3 regions of the Mycobacterium botniense genome follow, and region 3 is predicted to be linked to each of the others. Evidence: riboswitches for the same ligand, from Rfam matches in the RefSeq annotation. Region 3 holds a riboswitch; each other region holds the start of a gene.
The links. A riboswitch is a leader RNA that binds a small molecule or an ion and turns the genes downstream of it on or off. The one in region 3 is predicted to bind magnesium.

Region 1: linked by a shared signal. The riboswitch ahead of G6N08_RS14675 (Rv1535 family protein) and the one ahead of G6N08_RS15475 (hypothetical protein) in region 3 are both predicted to bind magnesium.
Region 2: linked by a shared signal. The riboswitch ahead of G6N08_RS05640 (PE family protein) and the one ahead of G6N08_RS15475 (hypothetical protein) in region 3 are both predicted to bind magnesium.

Annotation. Positions count from the first base shown of each region.
Region 1 is NZ_BLKW01000004.1:991,641-999,158, forward strand. Features, by position in the region: gene G6N08_RS14645 (zinc-dependent alcohol dehydrogenase) at 334-1,434, shown strand; gene G6N08_RS14650 (carboxymuconolactone decarboxylase family protein) at 1,431-2,006, shown strand; gene G6N08_RS14655 (PaaI family thioesterase) at 2,133-2,561, opposite strand; gene G6N08_RS14660 (NAD(P)H-dependent flavin oxidoreductase) at 2,621-3,748, shown strand; gene G6N08_RS14665 (TetR/AcrR family transcriptional regulator) at 3,745-4,380, shown strand; gene G6N08_RS14670 (flavin-containing monooxygenase) at 4,355-5,821, shown strand; M-box (ykoK) riboswitch at 5,961-6,130, shown strand; gene G6N08_RS14675 (Rv1535 family protein) at 6,426-6,677, shown strand; gene ileS (isoleucine--tRNA ligase) at 7,281-7,518, shown strand, end outside.
Region 2 is NZ_BLKW01000002.1:1,193,163-1,200,680, forward strand. Features, by position in the region: gene G6N08_RS05630 (CocE/NonD family hydrolase) at 1-309, opposite strand, end outside; gene G6N08_RS05635 (TetR/AcrR family transcriptional regulator) at 423-1,157, shown strand; M-box (ykoK) riboswitch at 1,808-1,976, shown strand; gene G6N08_RS05640 (PE family protein) at 2,433-2,735, shown strand; gene G6N08_RS05645 (PPE family protein) at 2,692-4,089, shown strand; gene merA (mercury(II) reductase) at 4,126-5,577, opposite strand; gene merC (organomercurial transporter MerC) at 5,583-5,993, opposite strand; gene G6N08_RS05660 (heavy metal-responsive transcriptional regulator) at 6,115-6,504, shown strand; gene G6N08_RS05665 (FAD-dependent oxidoreductase) at 6,612-7,518, opposite strand, start outside.
Region 3 is NZ_BLKW01000004.1:1,185,926-1,192,774, forward strand. Features, by position in the region: gene G6N08_RS15470 (NRAMP family divalent metal transporter) at 1-1,600, opposite strand, end outside; gene G6N08_RS15475 (hypothetical protein) at 1,716-2,171, opposite strand; M-box (ykoK) riboswitch at 2,516-2,688, opposite strand; M-box (ykoK) riboswitch at 3,049-3,221, shown strand; gene G6N08_RS15480 (PE family protein) at 3,523-3,822, shown strand; gene G6N08_RS15485 (magnesium transporter MgtE N-terminal domain-containing protein) at 3,907-5,250, shown strand; gene G6N08_RS15490 (Nramp family divalent metal transporter) at 5,247-6,849, shown strand, end outside.

The DNA.
Region 1 (7,518 bases), 190 kb from region 3:
AAGCCCGATCGGAAGACTCCGATCGACGAACTCGTGCCGCGCTTGCTGAGACGGACGCGGACGTGGTCGTGGGTGTTGGGCATCCGCTGACGCACACCGGCGGCCCCGGCCGCGACAGAAATGACCGGCGTCCCGGGCTGGCATTACACCTCGGGCGTCGGCGCAACGGTGCTCTCATGGTGCTCTCATCGGCGCAGCGGGCCTATGCACTGCGGGGGGCTTTGTGCCACACGCGGCGAAGGACACGGTGAAACGGGCACGGCGGCTGTCGGCGGACCGGCTCGCCCATTTTCGAGATTGACTCATCAGTCAACAACTCCGTAGGGTGCGGGTATGTCGCGAGCGGTGGCGCGGGCCTTGGTGCTGGAGGCGCCACGGCGGCTGGTGGTCCGGGAGTTTCCGCTGCCGCCGGTCGGTGACGACGATGCGCTGGTGCGGGTGGCGGCCTGCGGACTGTGCGGGACCGACCATGAGCAGTACACCGGAGAACTCACCGGCGGTTTCGCGTTTGTCCCCGGCCACGAGACGGTCGGGGTCATCGACGCCATCGGCGACCGCGCAGCGCAGCGGTGGGGTGTGACCGTCGGTGACCGGGTGGCGGTCGAGGTATTCCAGTCGTGTCGCGAATGCGCGAATTGCCTTGCGGGAGAATACCGGCGCTGTGAGCGTCACGGCCTTGCCGACATGTATGGTTTCATCCCCGTGGACCGCGCGCCCAGCCTGTGGGGTGGTTACGCCGAGTACCAGTACCTGGCCCCCGACTCGATGGTGCTGCGGGTGCCCGACGCGCTCGACGCGACAGTGGCCACGTTGTTCAATCCACTCGGTGCCGGGATCCGCTGGGGGGCAACAGTTCCCGGTACCAGCAGAGGAGACGTTGTCGCGGTGCTCGGGCCGGGTATCCGCGGGCTGTGTGCTGCCGCGGCGGCCAAAGAGGCCGGCGCCGGGTTCGTGATGGTGACCGGCGTGGGTCCCCGTGACACCGACCGACTGGCGCTGGCCGGCAAGTTCGGCGCCGATCTCGTCGTCGATGTTGCGCACGACGACCCGATTGGCGCGCTGACGACTGCGACCGGCGGGCTGGCTGACATCGTCATCGATGTCACCTCAAAGGCGCCAACAGCATTCGCGCAGGCAATCGGTCTGGCCCGTCCCGCCGGGACCGTCGTCGTCGCGGGTACCCGGGGCTTCGGCGTTGGCGCTCCGGGGTTCTCGCCCGACATGGTGGTGCTCAAGGAGCTGCGTATCCTTGGCGCCCTTGGTGTGGACGTCACCGCCTACCGGGCGGCACTGGAGTTGCTGGCATCGGGACGCTACCCGTTCGAGAGCCTGCCGCGGCGCTGCGTTCGGCTTGACGATGCCGAGGAGCTGCTCGCCAGCATGGCTGGTGAGCGCGACGATGTCCCGCCGGTCCACGGAGTGCTCACACCATGACCCCACCGATCAGACAAGCCCGGGTGCCGCGCCTGCCGGTCGACGAGGCCAAGGCCGCCGCCGATGAGGCGGGGGTACCGAACTACATGGCCGAGCTGGCCATCTTCCAGGTGCTGCTGAACCACCCGAGCCTGGCCCGTGCCGTCAACGACCTGCTGGCCACCATGCTCTGGCACGGCGCTCTTGACTCGCGGCTGCGCGAGTTGGTCATCATGCGCATCGGCTGGCTGACCGCCTCCGACTACGAGTGGACCCAGCATTGGCGTGTCGCGCTGGGCCTGGGTGTGTCGGCCGAGGATCTGCTCGGCGTGCGCGACTGGCGGGCATACCGCGGTTTCGGCCCGGTCGAACGCGCGGTGCTGGCCGCCACCGACGATGTGGTGCGCGACGGCGCGGTGAGCGCCGAGAGCTGGGCGGCCTGCGCACGCGAACTCAGCGACCGAGCGGTGCTCATCGAGCTGGTGACCGCCATCGGCGCCTGGCGGATGATCGCCTCGATCCTGCACAGCCTCGAGGTGCCGTTGGAGGACGGCGTCGAAAGCTGGCCGCCCGACGGGCGAGCACCGGTGTGAGCGACTCGGCGGCGACCGTCGCGGAGCTGCCGGCAACCCGGCACCACGTCATTTGCGTTGGGCCCCCGCTGCGCCTTCGGCGGCCGGTGGCCTGCGTGAGCCGGCGGCGGGTGACCCGCGGCGCCCTCACACGATGCGATAGGTCTGCACGGCATGCGCGACCACTGTGCCCTCGGCGTCGGTCGCGGTGATCTCGGTGAAGGTGAGCTCCTTGCGGCGCCGGACGGTGCGGGCGTGGCAGAGCAGGTCACAGCGTTTGGCGGCGCCGGTGTACTGAATGCTCATGGCGACGGTGGAGGCCCGCATGCCCTTGTCGAAGTCGTGGTTGGACCAGGCTGCCGCGGCGCCGGCGGTGTCCATCACCGAGGCGATCACCCCGCCGTGAAAATACGTGCCGTCGTTGGTGAGGTCTTCGCGAAACGGCAGCCGTAGGGTGACATCGTCGGGCTCGTACCGCTCGAAAACGATGCCGAGACCGGCGAGAAACGGCGTCGTGGGCATCAGGTCGCGCACGGCTTGGCGGCGTTCGTGCTGCTGTTTCTCGGTCAGCGCCATGGTCCGCACCCTACCTGATTCGATTGACAGGTCAATCAATAACTCGTAGCGTCGAATCGATGCGAACAAAAGTCGCCGAACTGCTCGGGGTGGAGTTCCCGATCTGCGCCTTCAGCCACTGCCGGGACGTGGTGGCCGCGGTGTCTCATGCCGGCGGCTTCGGGATTCTCGGCGCCGTCGCGCACAGTCCCGAGCGCCTGCAGACCGAACTGGACTGGATCGAGCAGCAGACCGGCGGCAAGCCTTACGGTGTCGATCTGCTGTTGCCGCCCAAATATGTGGGTGCCGAGCAGGGGGGTATCGACGCCAAACAGGTGCGGGCGCTGTTGCCCCAGGAGCACCGGGCGTTCGTCGAGGACATGCTGGGCCGGTACGGGATCGCAACGCCCAGCGACGAGAGGTTGTTGCCGCCCACCGCCGGGCTGAACATTTCCCCGAAGGGGTACGAGCCGCTGCTCGACGTCGCCTTCGCCCACGACATCCGGCTGATCGCCAGCGCGCTCGGCCCCCCGCCACCCGACCTGGTCGAACGCGCCCATGACCACGACGTGCTGGTGGCCGCCCTGGCCGGCACCCGGCAGCATGCGCTGCGGCACGCCGCCGCCGGCGTGGACTTGATCGTCGCGCAAGGCACCGAGGCCGGTGGTCACACCGGGGAGGTGGCGACGATGGTGCTGGTTCCCGAGGTTGTCGATGCGGTGTCGCCGATACCGGTTCTGGCCGCGGGCGGAATCGCGCGCGGCCGCCAGATCGCGGCGGCCCTGGCGCTGGGCGCCGAAGGCGTGTGGTGCGGGTCGGTGTGGCTGACCACCGAGGAAGCCGAGACCCCCCCGGTGGTCAAGGAGAAGTTCCTGGCCGCCACCTCGTCGGACACCGTGCGGTCGCGCTCCCTGACCGGCAAGCCGGCCCGGATGCTGCGCACCGCCTGGACCGACGAGTGGGAGCGCCCCGACAGTCCCGGCCCGCTGGGTATGCCGCTGCAAAGCGCGCTGGTGGCCGAACCGCAGCTGCGCATCAACCAGGCCGCCAGCCAGCCCGGCGCCAAGGCCCGCGAACTGGCCACCTACTTCGTCGGGCAGGTTGTCGGCTCACTGGACAAGGTGCGGCCGGTCCGATCGGTGGTGCTGGACATGGTCGAAGAGTTCATCGACGCGGTCGGGCGTCTCGAACACCTGGTGGACCGATGACCGCGCCGGCCCGGCGGCGTCGCGCGGTCAGCGACGAAGACAAGTCTCTGCGTCGTGACCAGATTATGGGTGCGGCCAAAGAGGTGTTCGCGCGCAAGGGTTTTCACGCCACCACCATCGCCGACATCGCCAAAGAAGCCGGCCTCGCCTACGGGTTGATTTACTGGTATTTCGACTCCAAAGACGAGTTGTTTCACGCGTTGATGGCCGGCGAAGAAGAGGCGCTGCGCACTCATCTGGCCGCGGCGCTGGCCGCGCTCGACGAACCAGCCGGCAGCGCGGAGGCGTTGTTTCGCACCGCGGTGCGGGCCACGTTCGAGTTCTTCGAAGCGGACAAGGCGACCGTCAAACTGCTGTTTCGGGACGCTTATGCGCTCGGCGATCGCTTCGAAAAGCACCTCGGCGGCATCTATGAGCGTTTTATCGACGATATTGAAAGTTTCATCACCGCCGCCCAGGAACGCGGTGAGGTAGTGGCCGCTCCGCCGCGGATGGTGGCCTACACGCTGGCGGCGCTGATCGGTCAGCTGGCCCACCGCCGGTTGAACACCGACGACGGCGTCTCGGCCGCCGAAGTCGCAGACTTCGTCGTCTCGCTGGCGCTCAATGGGTTACGACCCCGGAGGGACTGAGGTGCGTTTCGTCGTCATCGGGGCCGGGATGGCGGGAATACTGAGCGCCATCAAGCTGCGCGAGGCGGGTTTCAGTGACATCACCGTCTACGAGAAGGCCGACCGCCTCGGCGGCACCTGGCGCGAGAACACCTACCCCGGCATCTCCTGCGACGTACCGTCGCACCTGTACACCTACACGTTCGCCCCCAACCCGGAGTGGAGCCACACGTTTGCGCCGGGCCCGGAGATTCTGGCCTACTTCGAGGCCGTCGCGCGCCGTCACGGTGTCGATCGATTGATCCGCTACGGCCAGGAAGTCTGCCGCCTGGACCACGACGGAACTCGCTGGCGCGTGACGACCTCGACCGGTGAACAGGACGCGGCCGATGTGGTGATCGCCGCCACGGGTGTCCTGCATCACCCGCGTTATCCCGACATCGACGGGCTTGACGAGTTCGCCGGCCGCGTGTTCCACAGCGCCCGCTGGGACCACAGTGTGCCCCTGGCCGGCGCGCGGCTGGGGGTGATCGGCACCGGGTCATCGGCGGTGCAGATCACCGGCGCGGTCACCGACGTCGTCGCTGAGTTCTTTCTGTTTCAACGCACTCCGCAGTGGATTTTGCCGGTGGACAACCCCCCCATCCCGGAAGCCGACCGGGCCCGCTACCGGGCCGACCCGTCGGCGCTGACCGCGCTGCGCACCGAACTCAACGCCGGCTTCATCCAAAGCTTCGCCAACGCGGTCGTCGACGCCGATTCGGCAGCGTTGAAAAAGCTGGAAAACGCCGCCCGCGCCAATCTGGAGGACAGTGTCACCGATCCCGGGCTGCGCGAGAAACTGCGTCCGGACTACCGGGCCGGCTGCAAGCGGTTGATCATCTCGGCGAACTTCTACCAGGCCATCCAGCGGCCCAACGCCCATCTGATCACCGAGCCCATCGAGCGCGTCGAGCCCGAGGGGGTGCGCACCGCCGACGGCGTGCTGCATCGGCTCGACGTGCTGGTGCTGGCCACCGGCTTCCAGGTGGATCGCTTCCTGCGGCCGATGCAGGTCAGGGGGCGCGCAGGTGTCTGCCTCGACGAGATGTGGACGCCGCGTCCCTACGCGTACTTGTCGGTGTCAGTGCCCGATTTTCCCAACCTGTTCATGCTCAACGGGCCCAACGGCCCGGTGGGGAACTTCTCGCTGATCGATGTCGCCGAGGCCCAGTTCGGCTATCTCATACAGCTCATCGAGCTGTTGGCGCGCGGCCGGTATTCCCAGATCAGCGCCAGCCACCACGCCACGTCCCGTTTCGAGGCCGAGCGGGTGGAAGCAGCTCGCAAAACGGTGTGGGTGACCGGGTGCCGCAGTTGGTACCTCGATGACCGCGGGGTGCCGGTGGCCTGGCCCTGGAGTTTCACCCGTTTCCAGGAGGCCATGGCTCGCCCAGACCTGGCCGACTACGAACTCATCTAGTCCCGCGTAGTCCCGCGTAGTCCCGCGTCGACCACAGGGCCTGTGGCGACCTGGGTAGAGGTCATGAATCCGTAAAGAATCAGCGACATCGACCGGGACTAAATTGACCTGCTCACGTTGTTCGTGCATCATCGGAGAGGTAGCACCTCGTTAGGCGAGGCGGCCACACGGATATAGGCCACTGACCCCGAACGTCGAGAGACGCCCAGGGTCAGGACAGCTCCTCCCGGCTTAAGGGTTGAGCCCAAGTGGCTTCCGGGTTTCCGGATACGGCGTGTGGTGTCGAAGCTCTGACGAGTGGGGTGCGGTCTTCGGCTCTTGCCGGATTCTGTGCTCCTTTGCGTGCTGGGACGTTGTGCGGGTTGCCGCACTGGTGCTGCGAGGAGGTGAGGGACTAATGAGTTCCAGTTCTAGTCCGGGTCGATATCCGGGCCTGGTTTCGTCCCGATCCGGTCTCCGGCACGGCGTTTCCAGCTAGACGGGGCTAGCACACACGCGAGTTGCCTCAACGGCCAGGCGGTCTGCCTGGCGCCGGGAACCGTTTACGGGGCGGAACAGTCAGTCACGTCAGTGTCCGATTGATTTCCGTGTAGAGGAGGCAACCATGACTGCTGTTCTGTGGGACGACGTAGACACGAGAGTGCCCGCCCCTGCTGCCCGTGCACCGCAGCTCAGGGCCGTTCCGGCGCCGGAGTCGGCGGCAGCGCCGAAGAAAGTGGTCAAGCGGCGCGACACCCAGCCGTTTGGTGTCGGAGGAGACCCGCTGGTGGAAGGTGCCGCGTGGTTGTTGTGCATCCCGCTGCGCCAGCTCTACGCCGCCCTGCTGCGCGTGGGCGTGCTAGAGGTCTTGGCTTGATGACCGCCGAGTCACCGCTCCCCGCCGGCGCGTTGAGTGATCAGACGTCCAAGGGGTTGCCACACGGCAGCCGTCGTGCTGCCGTGTGGCAACCCCTTGGCGTGGCTGGGCTGATCACGCTGCGCACCGCACTCGGCGACGGTGACCCTCGCTGAGGGGATTTCACCAACGGCGACCCGTGCCGGGAAAACGCCGCGGCGAGCGGTGCGCTTCGCGCTGACGGGGGCGGCTGCGTGCTCGCCGAGGCGGGTGTCAACATCGCCGGTCGGTGCGCGCTTGACCACCGGCGGAGCCCCCGCACCGAGATCGCCGCAGAACCCGTGGGCATAGCTGGGGTGTGGACGATATCGGCGCACCGGTCCGGGCCGGCGGGCGTGGGGCGGTGGCTGCCCGTAGAATTGGCACAACGGCGTCGATCCGGCCATCACCGGGGAGCCTTCGGAAGAACAGCCAGCCAGGCCCAGTAGACCCGAACGGGTAGGCCCGTCACAGCCCTCAATTGAGCGGCCGCGTGCACGCGCGGCAAGCGGGGTGGTACCGCGGCGCTCGCGCACCGGCGCGTCGTCGTCCCCGGGCCCGGCAGTTGGCACAGGAGACGACACAGTGGCCGCGCACACCTACCCGAAGCTGGCCGGCGGGGCACCCGATTTCCCGGCGCTGGAACTCGAGGTGCTCGAGTACTGGGCCCGCGATGACACCTTCCGCGCCAGCATCAGGCGGCGTGCCGGTGCCCCGGAGTATGTGTTCTACGACGGCCCGCCGTTCGCCAACGGCCTGCCGCACTATGGGCACCTGCTGACCGGCTACGTGAAGGACATCGTGCCGCGTTACCGCACCATGC
Region 2 (7,518 bases), on a different contig from region 3:
CCCGAACACTGCCATCGCGGCCGGGGCGCTGCCCTCACCCTTACCGTACGGGCTCCACGCCACGATGACCGGCACCTTCTCGGCGCCGGCCGGCCGGAAGATGTCGACATAGATCGTCACTCCGTCACGGAGGGTGACCGGGACGTCCTTGTCGAGCACGATGTCGACCGGTAGCGCCCTAAACGGAGGCGCGAGCCGAAAGCCGGCGGGTAGGGTCCGCGTGCCGGGATCGAATCCGCTGAGCACACCGTACCTGTCACCCGGTTCCAACGGATGCGATGGCATAAACACCTTCTCCACCCGAGCCATATGCCTCCTTTGACATCGCGGCGCGCCCTCCGCTCTTCCCGACGATAGGGCCCAACCCGGCAAGAAATCAACAGCCGTTGAGATGATCGCGCGGGCGACGGTAGATTCGGGGCGTGACCGCTAACAGGACGCCGGCGGTGCGCCGCGGGCGTCGGCCCGGTATCAGCACAACCCGGCAGGCCATCCTCGACGCGGCCCGCGCCCGGTTCGCCAGCGATGGATTCGCTGCGACGACGATCAGGCAGGTCGCTGCCGATGCGGGAGTCGACGCTTCGCTGGTGATGCAGTTCTACCAGTCGAAAAATGAGCTGTTCGGCGCGGTCATGTCGATATCGCCGGAGGCGTTGGCAGATTTGACTCATGCGTTCGAGGGACCCGTCGAGCGCCTCGGCGAACGTGTGGTTCGCGCCTTTCTGGGTGTGTGGGAGGGCGCTTCTCAGGATTCGGACGCGCTCATGGCGATGCTGCGGGGCGCCATCGTCAACGAGCGCGCAAACGCACAGCTACGGGAGTTCATCCAAGCCCGGCTACTCGACAGCATCGACTCATGGCCGGTCCGCCACGACGATGCGGCGCTGCGCGCCGGACTGGCGTCGGCGATGCTCGTCGGGATCGTCGTCGGACGACGAATCGTCGGTGTTCCGGTGCTTGCGAATGCAGACCGGGAAACACTCGTCGAACTTCTCGCACCGGCAGTCCAGAGCGTGCTGACATCGCCGGCCTCGGAATCGGAGAGTTCGTCAGGCGAACTCGTGCGCAGCAGACAGGAGACGAACCGCGAATGCCAAGACGAACGGAAGCGCACTGGTGCGGCTGAGCGTGAGAGCCCGCATGTAAAGACTCACTAGCCTCGGTGATATCTGACGGGTGATTGCGGTGCGATGCGGGTCTGTTAATGTCGAGCCCTAATGGCGGTAATGTCATCGATGAAGCTCGACTTGAGTTGGCACACTTAATCTTTGCAGATCTCTGTGCGAATGTGATTGCTGCTGGCCGTCGCTCAACCGTTTGCGCTTCGCGCTTTGCGCCGACCGAGCGTCGGGAAAGCAGATCTCGGACTGCCAGGCGATCACAGACACGGACGTGTTCACGCATCAGTCACTCGAAGCCGGCCTATCACATCAAATCTATTGTGCTGCAATATATCTAGTGCACATACCGAATTGTCCTACCAGGGAGCACTTGAGCCATACCACAACTGGGGAGACACCGCGGCAAAGGCGACTTCGAGAGCGGCCGCGTTCGCGCTCATCGGTATCTCCTCCCTCAGCCGGTTCGCGATGAGCCCTAAGACGGAACAGGCCCTAACACGCACGGGGCCGACTGACGCCTTCGACACCGCGCGATATCGGCTGGGTAGCTTGTCGGGCACGTGCCATCTCCAGTCATGCCAACCCTACCTTGCATATAGGTAAGGCTTCCCTATCGCTCACTCAAAAGTGTTGAGGCACATCACGTTAGCTTGACCAGTCCGAGTGGTCGTGCCAGTATTACCACGCGTGCACCTCGCTAGGTGAGGCTTCTGCACCGGACACAGGCCACTGACCCCGAACGTCGAGAGACGGGTCAGGACAGCTCCTCCCGGCCTAAGGGTTGAGCCCAAGTGGCTTCCGAAGATTGATCGGATACGCCGTGCAGTGCCGAAACCCGGACGAGTGGGGTGTCGCCGCGGTTGATCGTCAGGTGGCCCGACCCTTTTGTGCGACGTATCGGCATCCCTTGTGCCCTGGCCGTGAGGAGGTGAGAGCGAGATGAGTCCTAGTGATAGTCCCTATCCGAGTTCGGTGACCGTTTTGCTCAGATCAGTCCTCGGTTTAGTCCTCTTTAGCTGAATCAGACTGCACTGACCGAGCGTTCACGGGCACGCTTTGTTTTGCTATGCGCGCGTGTCGATTCCGAACCTAGGATTCTGCAGTTCTCGAGTTCTGGTCGCATCGTTACGGGAGGTTGTGATGTCGTTGCCGCCGCTGTGCCGAAGCTGTTCGCGGGTGTTGCCGGCGATGGTTCGCACTGCATCACCCACCTCTGGGCAGACGATGCCGAAGCTGTAGGCGTGGCTTTATCACCGACCTCGGACGCCACCGGCGCGGAGGTTAACTGCTGCACTGATAAGGAGAAGTTCGATGGCTTTTGTTGTGACACAACCGGAAACGCTCGCAGGTGCGGCGGGCGACTTGGCACGGATCGGGTCGGCGGTAGCTACGATGAACGAGGCTACTTGGGCACCGATCACTGGTGTGGTGCCGCCCGCCGCCGACCAGGTTTCGGTTTTGACGGCGCTCGAGTTCGCCGCCTACGGCCAGCTATATCGGATGCTCAGCGTTCAGGCTGAGCAGGTTCTCGACGCGTTCGTCGCTACCTTGAGGGACAGTGCTGGATCGTATGCGCTCACCGAAGCCGCCAACACTGTTGTCGCCGGGGGGTGAGGTGGTGATCGGTGTGTGGGATTTCGGGGCGCTGCCTCCAGAGATCAATTCCGGCTTGATGTATGCCGGTGCGGGCTCGTCTGCGTTGATCGCTGCCGCAAACGCGTGGGCCAGCTTGGCCCAGGAACTCGACGCGGCCGCAAGCGGCTGCGCCGCAGTGCTATCCAAGCTGACAAGTGACGCGTGGAAAGGACCGGCAGCGGCGGAGATGGCCAGCGCAGCGGCCCCCTACGTGGCGTGGCTGCACGCCAGCTCCGACCGTGCCGCCCGGGCGGCCAGCAGTGCCGCCGCCGCCGCCAACGCCTATCAGACCGCGTATGCGGCCACCGTGCCACCAGCGGTGATCGCTGCCAACCGGGCGCAGCTGGCGGCGCTGGTGGCCACCAACGTGCTGGGCCAAAACACCCCGGCCATCGCGGCCACCGAAGCCCACTACAGTCATATGTGGGCCCGCGACGCCACCGCCATGTACAGCTACGCCGGTCACTGCGCCGCCGCAGCGGCTCTCGACCCGCTGACCGCGCCCCCGGCCACCACCACCCCCGTCGGGCCGGGCGCCCAAACCGCTGCAACCGCACACGCCGCCGCGGCCGCCGCCAGCCAAACCACCCTGTCCCAACTCATCACCACCCTGCCCACCACGCTGCACACACTCGCCACCCCCTCGGCGCTAAGTTCAGCGTTGAATTCGCTGAACGTCATCGATCCGGCGAACGCCTCGTCGGCCTCAGGTTTGTCCGGCCTGCTGAATATGCTCAGCGGCCGAACCGGATCGTCATTAGGCGCCTTCCTCAACTCAGAAACACTCTCGTCCGCTTTCTCCGGTGGGTTTTTCAACCCAGAGGGCTTCCTGTCAGCGTTTCACGCATTTGACTGGATTGCGATCTACGCGGCCACCGATTACGTGCACAGCGTTATGGGCGCAGGAGCAGGCGGAGGTGTCGGGGGAGTCGGCGGGGGGGCGATATCGCAGATGGGCAGCGTCACTGCGGCCCCGCCCAGCCAAGGTGTACTCGGCGTTTTGGCTGCTGCCCACACCGGCGACGCCGCGGCCACCGCCGGTGTCGGTAAAGCCACCATGGTCGGGGGGCTGTCGGCACCACCTGCCTGGACCAGCACGGCAGCGCCAGCTGTACGTCTTGTTAGCGCCGAGAGTCCACTATCAGCTGCGACACCCTTGGCTAGCCCAATCCTCACAACCGGGATGCCGCGCCTCTCCACGGCTCGTATGGTCGGCAAAACCCCGGGTAACCGGCACAGCACGCCTGCTAACGGCACACCCGCTTACGGTATCCCTACCGACGATGGCATCCCCAGCCGATCCCTTTCCGCCCACACACCCGCCGGCGGGTAGCGGTCTAATTTCTCGACTCACGCACAATCCGTGTGTTCAGGAGGCGCAGCAGGACAGCTTGGTGACATCGGTGGTGTAGGACTGGCAGGTGATCTTGATAGCTTCGGCCATGGTCAGATACGGGGCCCAGGTGTTAGCGACCTGTTGCACGGTCATGCCGGCGGCCAGGATGTAGACCCCGGCCCCGGCGATCTCGCCGGCGTCCTTCGCGACTGCGGTGATCCCGAGGATCCGGCCGGTGTCGGCGTCGGCGACCACTTTGACGAAGCCGCGGGTGTCGCGGTTGACCACCGCCCGGGTCACGTGGTGCAGGGGCAGCACGCGGCAGTCGCAACGGATGCCGGCCGCAGCGGCCGCCTCGTCGGTCATCCCGACCGCTCCTAGCGCGGGGCTGGTGAACGTGACCCGGGGCAGGTGCGTGTAGTCGACCGAACGGTTGGCGCCGGTGAACGCGTTATCAACCACCATCGTGCCGTGCGAGGCGGCGACGTACACAAACTGGCGATGCCCGGTGACATCCCCGGCCGCCCAGATCCGCGGGTTGGACGTGGCCAGCTGATTAGTGACCACAATCTCCCCCGCATTCCCGGTCGTGACGTGCACCGCCTCGAGGTTGAGCCCCTCGGTGACCGGGGTTCGGCCCAGCGCCACCAGCAGCCGCTCAGCGGTGAACTGGTGCGGGGCGCCGGCCACCGAGGCGACCACTACCCCCTGGCCGGTGACCGGATCGGTCCGCACCGAGTCGATGCTCGCCTGGCCGACCACACGGATGCCCTCGTCGGCGAACACCTCGAGCAGAGACTGCGACGCCTCGGGCTCTTCACGGGAGGCCAGCCGGGAGCGGACCAGCATGGTGACCTTGGTGCCCAGCCGGGCAAACAGCTGGGCCTGTTCGACGGCGACGTACCCGCCGCCGAGCACCAGCAGTGTCGCGGGGACCTCCTTGAGCTCCATCGCCGTGGTCGAGGTCAGGTAGTCGACCTGGTGGAGTCCATCAATCGCGGGGACGGCGGGCCGGGAGCCGGTCGCGACCAGGTAATGCGCGGCCGCCACCAGCCTGCGGGTGCCGTCCTCGGCCATCACCTGCAGGACCGGCGCGTCCGGGGTGCCGTCGAATGAGGCGTCCCCGCGCAGCAGCGTCCAGCCGTAGTCGGCGGCGATGTCGAGGTATTTCTCCGCGCGCAACGCCTCGACCAGGGACCGCTTTCCCTCGATGAGGTCGGGCATGTCGACCGGCTCGGCACTCGTGGTGATCCCGGGGAATCGGCCGGAGTCGAGGGCCACGTGGCGGGCCTCGGCGGCGGCGAGCAGCGCCTTGGAGGGCACACACCCGGTGTTCACGCACGTTCCTCCCACTGTGGCGCGCTCGATCATCGCCACCGACTTGCCCAGCGTGGAGGCGCGGATCGCGGCGGCGAACGCCGCCCCACCCGACCCGATGACGGCAAGATCAACCCTCGTGTGTTCCACTTGGCTCAGGGGTTTCATCGGTTTCATCGGTGTTCCGCGGGCAGTTCACAGCCTTCGGGCCCGCAACGGCGGCGACGTGGCGAGACCAGGTCCCACACCGCGTAGACGACCATGACCACTAGCCCTGCGTACAGCACAACCCTTGCCGGCCCGTGAGCGAGAACACCGCTCATGAACGAAACCCACCCGATCAGAACCAGAATCGGACCGATCACCCCCAGGGCGCTGCGACGCCACTGCCGATGAGCCCCCAGTGCGTTGGCGACCAGGACGAGCACCGCGAACAGTGGCAAAACGTTGATGAAGACGTCTTCCCACCGGGACAGAAATCCCAGCCCGAGAGCGGCCCCGATAGCACCCACTGCCGGGAAACACATGGCGCACGCCATGGCCGACACCACGGTGCCCACGACGCCCACCTTGTCGGTCATCATGCGCACAATCTGTTGCACTTGGCCCTCCTGACTCGCTTGGGTAATCCGTCCGCTGGGGCCAGAATGGACCTTCCAGTACAGGTGAAGGTCAAGTCCTCAAATCACACGGGAGATAGGGGCAGTGCGGATCGGAGAGCTGGCCGCCGCCGTCGGCACCAGCACCAAAACCTTACGTTTCTACGAAGAGCAGGGCCTGCTCCCCGAAACCCAACGCACCGCCGCCGGTTACCGCGACTACCCACCCGAAGCCGTCACGAGGATCGACTTCATCCGCCGAGGCAAGGCCGCCGGGCTTACGCTCGCCCAGATCCGGCAGATCCTGCTCATCCGCGACCGTGGTCAGGCACCCTGCGAGCATGTCCGCGATCTTCTCGACACCCGACTCGCCGACCTCGACAAGCAGATCAGCAAGCTCGTCGCGCTTCGCGACACGATCGCCCACCTACGCCACCAAGCAGCCACACCCGAACCCGCCACCTGCACCGCCGAACAGGTCTGCCGATACCTGTAGTGGTGTGGCCGGGCGCTGCAGGCATCATCGTTCTCGCAGAGTGTGGCGCTGGCGGCGGCCAGGTTCCAGCGGTGGTCGGCGACAATCGCCCGGTATGGTCTGTGGCTCTAGTGGGCGTCCGGGGTTTGGACATGCTCGGGGCGAAAGCCCCGCCCAATGAGAATCGGCGGAATGAACTGCAGCGGGCCCCGGCCGACGATCGACGGGATACGGAACGGGGACAGATCACCGCTCAAATAAGGCCGGATTGCGGCGTTTTGGATAAACACCTGGCCAGCCTGGATGATCCGGGTCGGCAGCTGCCGGCGACGTTGCACGTTGGCCAGGTGAGCAGTGGTCACTCGGCCGCGGCGCAGCGGGGCGCACAGGAGATTGGCTGCGGCCACCGCATCGGCAACAGCGAGGTTGATACCGACTCCGCCCACTGGCGACATGGCATGCGCGGCATCGCCGATGCAGAGCAGCCCCGGACGCCACCACCTTTTGAGCCGGTCCACCCGCACATCGAGCTGACTGACGTCGTCCCAGGAACGCAGATCGTCGACTCGTTCACCGAGCTGCGGTCGCACCGCCACCAGGCGCTGCTTAAACGCCTCCAGCGAACCGTCCCGGGGGTTCGTCCCCTTCGGCACCAGATAGGCGACCTGCCAGTAGTCACCCCGGTAGATCATGGCCATAACAAAGCCCTTACGGATCACTGCGAACAGCTCACGGGGATCGCCCGGGCACCATCTGAGCCGAAACCACAGCACATCCATCGGGGAATACGCCCGCACGACGCGCAGCCCCGCCGCAGCCCGCACCGCCGACGTGCGGCCATCGGCGGCTATCACCAATTCAGCGCGCACCTGCAGCTCCGGTGTACGCACCCCGGCGACCCGATCGCCGTCGAAGATCAAGTCTGTCACCTCAGCGTTACGGATCAAGGTGAATTCCGGGTAGGTAGAGGCCTTTTCGGCGAGGAAGTCCAGGAAGTCCCACTGCGGCATCAACGCGACATAAGGCTGGCTGAAG
Region 3 (6,849 bases):
CCAATTCGTCGAGCTGTTCGGGATCGAGCGCACCGAGTGGCACGGTGTTTTCCGCATCCCGCCGGTCGGCGTACCAACCGATTGCGAACACAATGGCGGCGCCGAGCAGGCCGATTACCGCACCAACACCCAGACCACCCTCAAGTGTCTCGGTTGACAGGTTGGGGAAGAGCGTCACCGCCGTCAGCATCAGCGACAGCACGACCAGCGACCAGACGATCATCCAGGCTAAAGCGTTCTGGCGGAAAGTGTTCACCCAGGGTCCCAGCACCGGACGGTCGTTGCACAACAGCACCAAGAACACCGTCGCCGAGGGCAGCAGAACACCGCCGAGTACTTGGACGCCTTGGGTGATCAGACCGAGGACGTGGTCGGGACTAAACGCGACGGCGGCCGACACCCCAAGCAGCGCCGCGTAAGTGCCGTAAAACAAGGGGGCTTCGGTGATTTTCCAGTGCAGCGAGTGGGGTTTGCCCAGGGCGTCACCGAGCGCATAGGTGGTGGATAATCCGATCACGTTGGCGCCGATCAGCGAACAGTCCAACAAGACAACAGCGAAGAGGACGCCAACCGGATGCCCGACATGGTCGGACAGTTGAGACGCGACCGCTCCAGCGTCGGTGAATCTACCGGCAGCGCTCGTCCCGCCCAACCCGAATGCGGTCACCGCCATCAACGCTATCGCCCCGCCAATCACACCGACGATGCCGATGATCAGGTCGGCTCGACCGTAGTGCATCCATCTGGGCGTGATCCGTTTGTCGACGACGTTGGATTGCTGAAAGAACAACTGCCACGGTGCCACGGTGGTGCCAACTATCGCCAGGATCACCATCAAGACGATGGAATCAGGCTCACCCGGTAGCGAAGGCACCAGCCCTCGGAAACTTTTGCCCAAGGTGGGATGTACCAGCAGCACCACCGGGACAAGGGTCAGATTCACCGTAATGAGCACGAACATCATTTGCTCCCAACGGCGGAACGAACCACCGGCCACAACGCCGAACAGCAACACCGCAGCCGTCGGGATGGCGATCGTCTTGGGACAGCCCAGAAATCCGAGCGCCAGCGATACACCGATGAATTCCGTGACGATTGTCAACGCATTGAGAATCAACAGGTCACCGATGCTGAATGCGCCCCAGAACTTGCCGAACCGTTCGAAAATCAGCCGGGCATGACCTACCCCGGTGACCGCACCCAACCGCAGCACCATCTCCTGGTTCACGTACAGCACCGGGATCATCAACACTAATGTCCACAGCAGACTCATTCCGTAGTTCTGCCCGACCTCCGCATAAGTCGCTACACCACCGGCGTCGTTATCACCGGTCATGACGATCAGTCCCGGACCAGCGACGACCAGTAGTGTTCGCAGCTGCTGCCGGCGGTTGCCTGTTGGGGCAGTGGTGTCGCGTGCGATGCGGCCGAAAGCACCGATAATGTCGCCGAGATGCGCTGAGTTCGGCGCCGCCGACCCGGGTGCTTTTGGTACGAGTCCAGGTGTGACGTGCTGCCCGCTGTGACGCGTGCCGCCGCGGACTGCCGCTGCGTCACCGACGGCGACGGCAACGCGTGGTTCAGCGGAGATTTCGGTCATCACGATCTTCGCAATCTGTACGACAGTCGTGGGTGGTATGGCAGACGGTCAACCGCGCGCTGATCCGCGAGTGTCCGCGAGCGAGAAACGCCGCCCCGACTGTGGGGCGAATCCCTTAACTTGCCGCGTGTTCCGGGTGCGCTACCACACGCCGCTGCCGGCGAGACGCCTGGATGGGGAGCCGGCGGACACTGCGAGCGGCATCTTGGCTCCATGGTTGGCCCACTGCTGCACCATCAACCTGGGGTTCAGTGAAATGCATTGCATGCCAAGGATTTTTAGATACTTGTGCTCCTTGGGGCAGCTTTTTACCGATGCGGCTGCGGTAGTAGGACCATGGCTGCCGCTGCTCAGGCGGGGTGCCCACCATCTGGTCGAGCAGGTTGGTCGCATGCAGGGCTAAGGCGACGTGATGCTGAGCACGGCCTAAATCGCTGAACGCCCGGAACACGTCATCCTGGCCAGCGCGGGGGACCGTTGTCCCCGAGAGTAGTTCTAGTGCGCCGAACAGTGCGGCGCGGATGTCTCCGCACGCCCGGTGAATCTGGCGCTCGGGATTGGGTGGAGCCATCAGTTATCCCCCTGATATGCCTGTCTACCAACAAAGGATGCGGTCGTCTGTGTTGATGAGCCCGACCGGCTAACACGCAGGATCGCGAACTCGCCAGCGCTATGCGGGCGTGCCACATTGCCCCGCATACTGATAGCACGCAGGATTAGCGAGTCAGCGTCCGGAAAGCCTTACGCGGCAGAACGAATGCCGCTACGGGTTCGGGACGAAACGGATTCCGGATACGCCCATGGACTATCGCTCGGACTCATTCGCCCTCACCTCCTCGCGGCCAGGACACACGCGGGCGTCACTACAGTACACGCACGGAAGGGGATCGAGCGCCCGGCACTGACGGAGCCGAGCACGCACCCCTTTCGTCGGAGCTTTGGCACTGCACGGCGTATCCGGATCGGATCCGGAAGCCACTTGGGCTCAACCCTTGTGCCGGGAAGAGCTGTCCTGACCCGGGGCGTCTCTCGACGTTCGGGGTCAGTGGCCTGTATCCACGCAGACGCCTCACCTACCGAGGTGCTTGCCGTTTTATCGTGGCACCGAGACGGGCTACTCGTCAACGTTTCAGCGAAACTTCCACCAGGCCGTCCGATCGGCACGCTCGGGTCCTGCGCCCCAGAGCAGGCTGGGCCGGCAATCGGATGCCAGATCCACTCCACGTGCGATTTCCCGGTTGGCGGGCCAAGCCGGCTGTCAGCAACGACTCTGCTGCCGTGTGCTTTTGGCGCGACGCGAATCTGCGTGAGCAGCCGGGTCCGCCACTGAGCTGCGATGAGCTCTGCACCCGCCGACATCAAGGCTGTGCACCCCGGTAAGCCAGTTCTGCGTTGTATCCGCGCTGTCGGGTTGACTCCGGCTGGCCTTAGTGCCACCATTGCCGATGCATGCACCTCGCTAGGTGAGGCGTCTGCACGGATACAGGCCACTGACCCCTAACGTCGAGAGACGCCCCGGGTCAGGACAGCTCTTCCCGGCACAAGGGTTGAGCCCAAGTGGCTTCCGGATCCGATCCGGATACGCCGTGCAGTGCCAAAGCTCTGACGAGTGGGGTACCTCATCCGGCTGATCCGCCGGTTGGACCTTGCCCCGTTGTGCAACCTGAGTCCATCCGCGTGTGTCCTGGCCGCGAGGAAGTGAGAGCGAAATGAGTTCCAGTGATCCTCCTTATCGGGGTTCGGTAGCCGTTTCGTTCGAGCCCGAGCCTGGCAACATATCCGTTTTCTGAATCGGCTCGCGTCGCTTCAGATCGTTAATTTCAGTCCACGCTTTGTGGGCTCGCCGAATTTTGTCCTGCCCTGAAAACCGTGAGGCGGTTTCCGCGGATTGCATTGTCTTTTGAATTTGAAAGGGACGCCCGATGTCTTTCGTGACCACACAACCCGAAATGCTGGCCGCGGCAGCCAGCCAGTTACAGGAGATCGGCTCCGCGCTCGCTGCGCAGAACGCGGCTGCTGCGGCCCCGACGGCCGGAGTGGTGCCCGCTGCGGCCGACGAGGTATCCGCAATGACGGCAGCACAATTCGCAGCGCATGCCAAGGCGTATCAGGCCGTCAGCGCACAAGCCACTGCGATCCACAACATGTTTGTGACTATCTTGCGGGTCAGCGCCGACTCCTACGGCGCCACCGAAGTAGCTAACGCGGCGACAGTTCTGTGAACGTTTGGGATACGCGTCTGCCGGATTTTGCCCGGTATTTCTGACCAACACGCAACGCGTGAAAAGCATCGAGAAGGTACCGCCATGAACATGCCAGCTGTCGAACCGTGCGATGTCGGCACCAGCCGCTCAGTCATCCATTTGTCGCAGTTGCTGCGGAGCCCTGTGATGACGCCTTCTGGTGAGGCAGTTGGCCGAGTTGATGACATCATTGTGCGGCTACGCGGCGCGGAGGCTTATCCGTTGGTGACCGGCCTGGTGGCCGGTGTCGGTGGCCGGCAAGTCTTCGTGGGTAGCCAGTCCATCGATTGGTTCGGTCCGGACTGGATAACTTTGAGCCACAATGAGATTGATCTGCGTCGTTTCGAGCGCCGCCCTGGTGAGGTGCTGTTACGCGCCGACGTGCTGGGCTATCGGCTGATCGACGTTCCCGCAGGCAAACTGGTCCACGCCTACGATGTCGAGCTTGAACACAACACAGAAGGCTGGGTGCTCAGGCGGCTGGACACCCGGCGCCCACCACGTCTGTTCGGACTGCTCAAGACTCCCGGCGGTCATCCTGCCCGCGACTGGAAGGCCTTTGAGCCGCTGATCGGGCATAGCTGGTCGATGGCCGTGCGCCGGGTTTCTGGGCGAGTGGCGGCGCTTAAGCCAGCGCAAATCGCCGATCTGCTCGAAGAGGCCGACCAGGCCGAAGGCGGGGAAATCCTGGACCGAGTTCGCTGCCACCCGGAGCTGGAAGCCGACGTTTTCGAGGAACTCGATCCGGACAAGGCCAGCCGACTGCTCGACGACATGCCCGACGACGAGGTGGCCGGCCTCCTCAGCCGGATGCGCGCCGACGACGCCGCCGACGCGATCATCGACCTACGCCAGTCCCGCCGCCGGCGGGTTCTCGATTTGATGCCTGGTCCGCAATGCCTAAAAATCCTGACCCTTTTGGGCTTTAACCCGAATAGCGCGGGGGGATTGATGACGGTCGACTTCGTCTGCTGCGACACGCAAGCCACGGTCGCAGACGCGCTCGCCGTGATCGGCAGTGCGTTGACAATCCAGCCCGAGGCGCTTTTGCAGATGCACGTCCTCAATGATCGGGGTCGGCTGAGCGGTGTGGTTTCACTGGTTGCGTTGGTGCAGTCCCGCCCGATGGATATGGTCGCGACACTGATGGATTCGGATCCAATTCGGGTATCCCCGGACGCCGATCTGGCTGAAGTTGCGATGCTCATGGCCGACTACGACCTGCACACCATCCCTGTCGTCGACGACGAGGACCGAATGCTGGGTGTCGTCACCGTCGATGACGTTCTCAAGATCACTGTTCCCGACGACTGGCGCCGACGGGAAGCCGGCCCATGCCCAATACGGGGATCGCTCTCAGTAACCGAGACTGCGGCCTGCGCCGACACAGGATGTGAGTGGCCGTGACCGCCCTGGACCCCGGTACCGTCGACGCCGCAATACCTGCGCCGCCGCGCACAGCCGTTTTAGACAGCGCCCATGTCGGTGACATCGAGGGTGCCCTGGGCCGGATCAGCATCACTGATATCGAGCGCCCGCGCACCCTCAGGGTCCGCCTGGCAACACTACTGGCGATCATCGGGCCTGGTTTGATCGTGATGGTCGGTGACAACGACGCCGGAGGCGTTGCGACCTATGTCCAGGCCGGGCAAAACTACGGTTACAGCCTGCTGTGGGTGCTGCTGCTGTTGATCCCGGTGCTCATCGTCAACCAGGAGATGGTTGTCCGGCTCGGAGCAGTCACCGGAGTTGGTCACGCGCGGTTGATCAACGAACGTTTCGGCCGGGGCTGGGGCGCCTTCTCAGTCGGTGACCTGTTCCTGCTGAACTTTCTGACCCTCGTCACCGAATTCATCGGCATAACGTTAGCGGCCGACTGTATGGGCATTCCCCGATCGATAGTTGTCCCATTCGCCGCGATCACACTGATCGCAATCATGACTACCGGCAGCTTTCGGCGCTGGGAACGCGCGATGCTGGTGTTCATTGCCATCACCTTGCTGCAGATTCCCATGTTGCTCATGTCCCATCCGGATTGGGGAAATGCAGCGAAATCCTTTGTCACCCCCCGGATTAACGGTGGAGTCACTTCCGACGCAGTGCTACTGATCATCGCGATCGTCGGCACTACAGTCGCCCCCTGGCAACTGTTCTTTCAGCAGTCCAATGTTGTCGACAAACGCATTACGCCGCGTTTCATCAGCTACGAGCGAGCCGACACCACGCTTGGCGCGTTCGTTGTGGCGCTCGGCGCAGCGGCTTTGATGATGACCGGTGACTGGGCCGCTCGCGCTACCCACAGCCGTGGAGGTTTCGTCGACGCCGGTACGCTTGCCCACCTGCTTGGCCAGCATAACCCCATCCTCGGGTCGGTGTTCGCGATCGTGCTGCTCAACGCCTCGATCATCGGCGCTGCGGCGGTTACCCTCTCCACCAGCTACGCGTTCGGAGATGTGTTCGGAACCAAACATTCTCTGCACCGCAGCTTCGCGGACGCCAAACCCTTCTACCTGTCCTACACCGCGATGGTCGTGGCTGCCGCCGTGATCGTACTTATCCCCGGTGCACCTCTCGGTTTGATCACCACCGGTGTGCAAGCGCTAGCCGGGTTGCTGCTGCCCAGCGCGACGGTATTCCTACTGCTGTTATGCAACGATCGGGAAGTCCTGGGCCCCTGGGTAAACCGGCCGTGGCTCAATGCGGTCGCCGGTGTCATTGTCGGGGCGTTGTTGCTGCTCTCGGGAATCTTGATGGCAACAACGATTTTCCCCAAGCTCGACGTGGTCTCTATCGCACGTCATCTGACGGTCGGTCTTGTGGTATGCGCAGCGGTCACTTTTCTGGTTCTGCGCAGCTTCGGCGGTGCACGGCCAAAGCCTCTCATTCCTCACCGCTTTTCGCGCGGCACGGCCGCCACTGATCGTGCCACCTGGCGGATGCCGCCGCTGATCCTGCTGGAACCGGTGACCTGGTCGCTCGGAACCCGGCTGGGCATGCTTGCTTTGC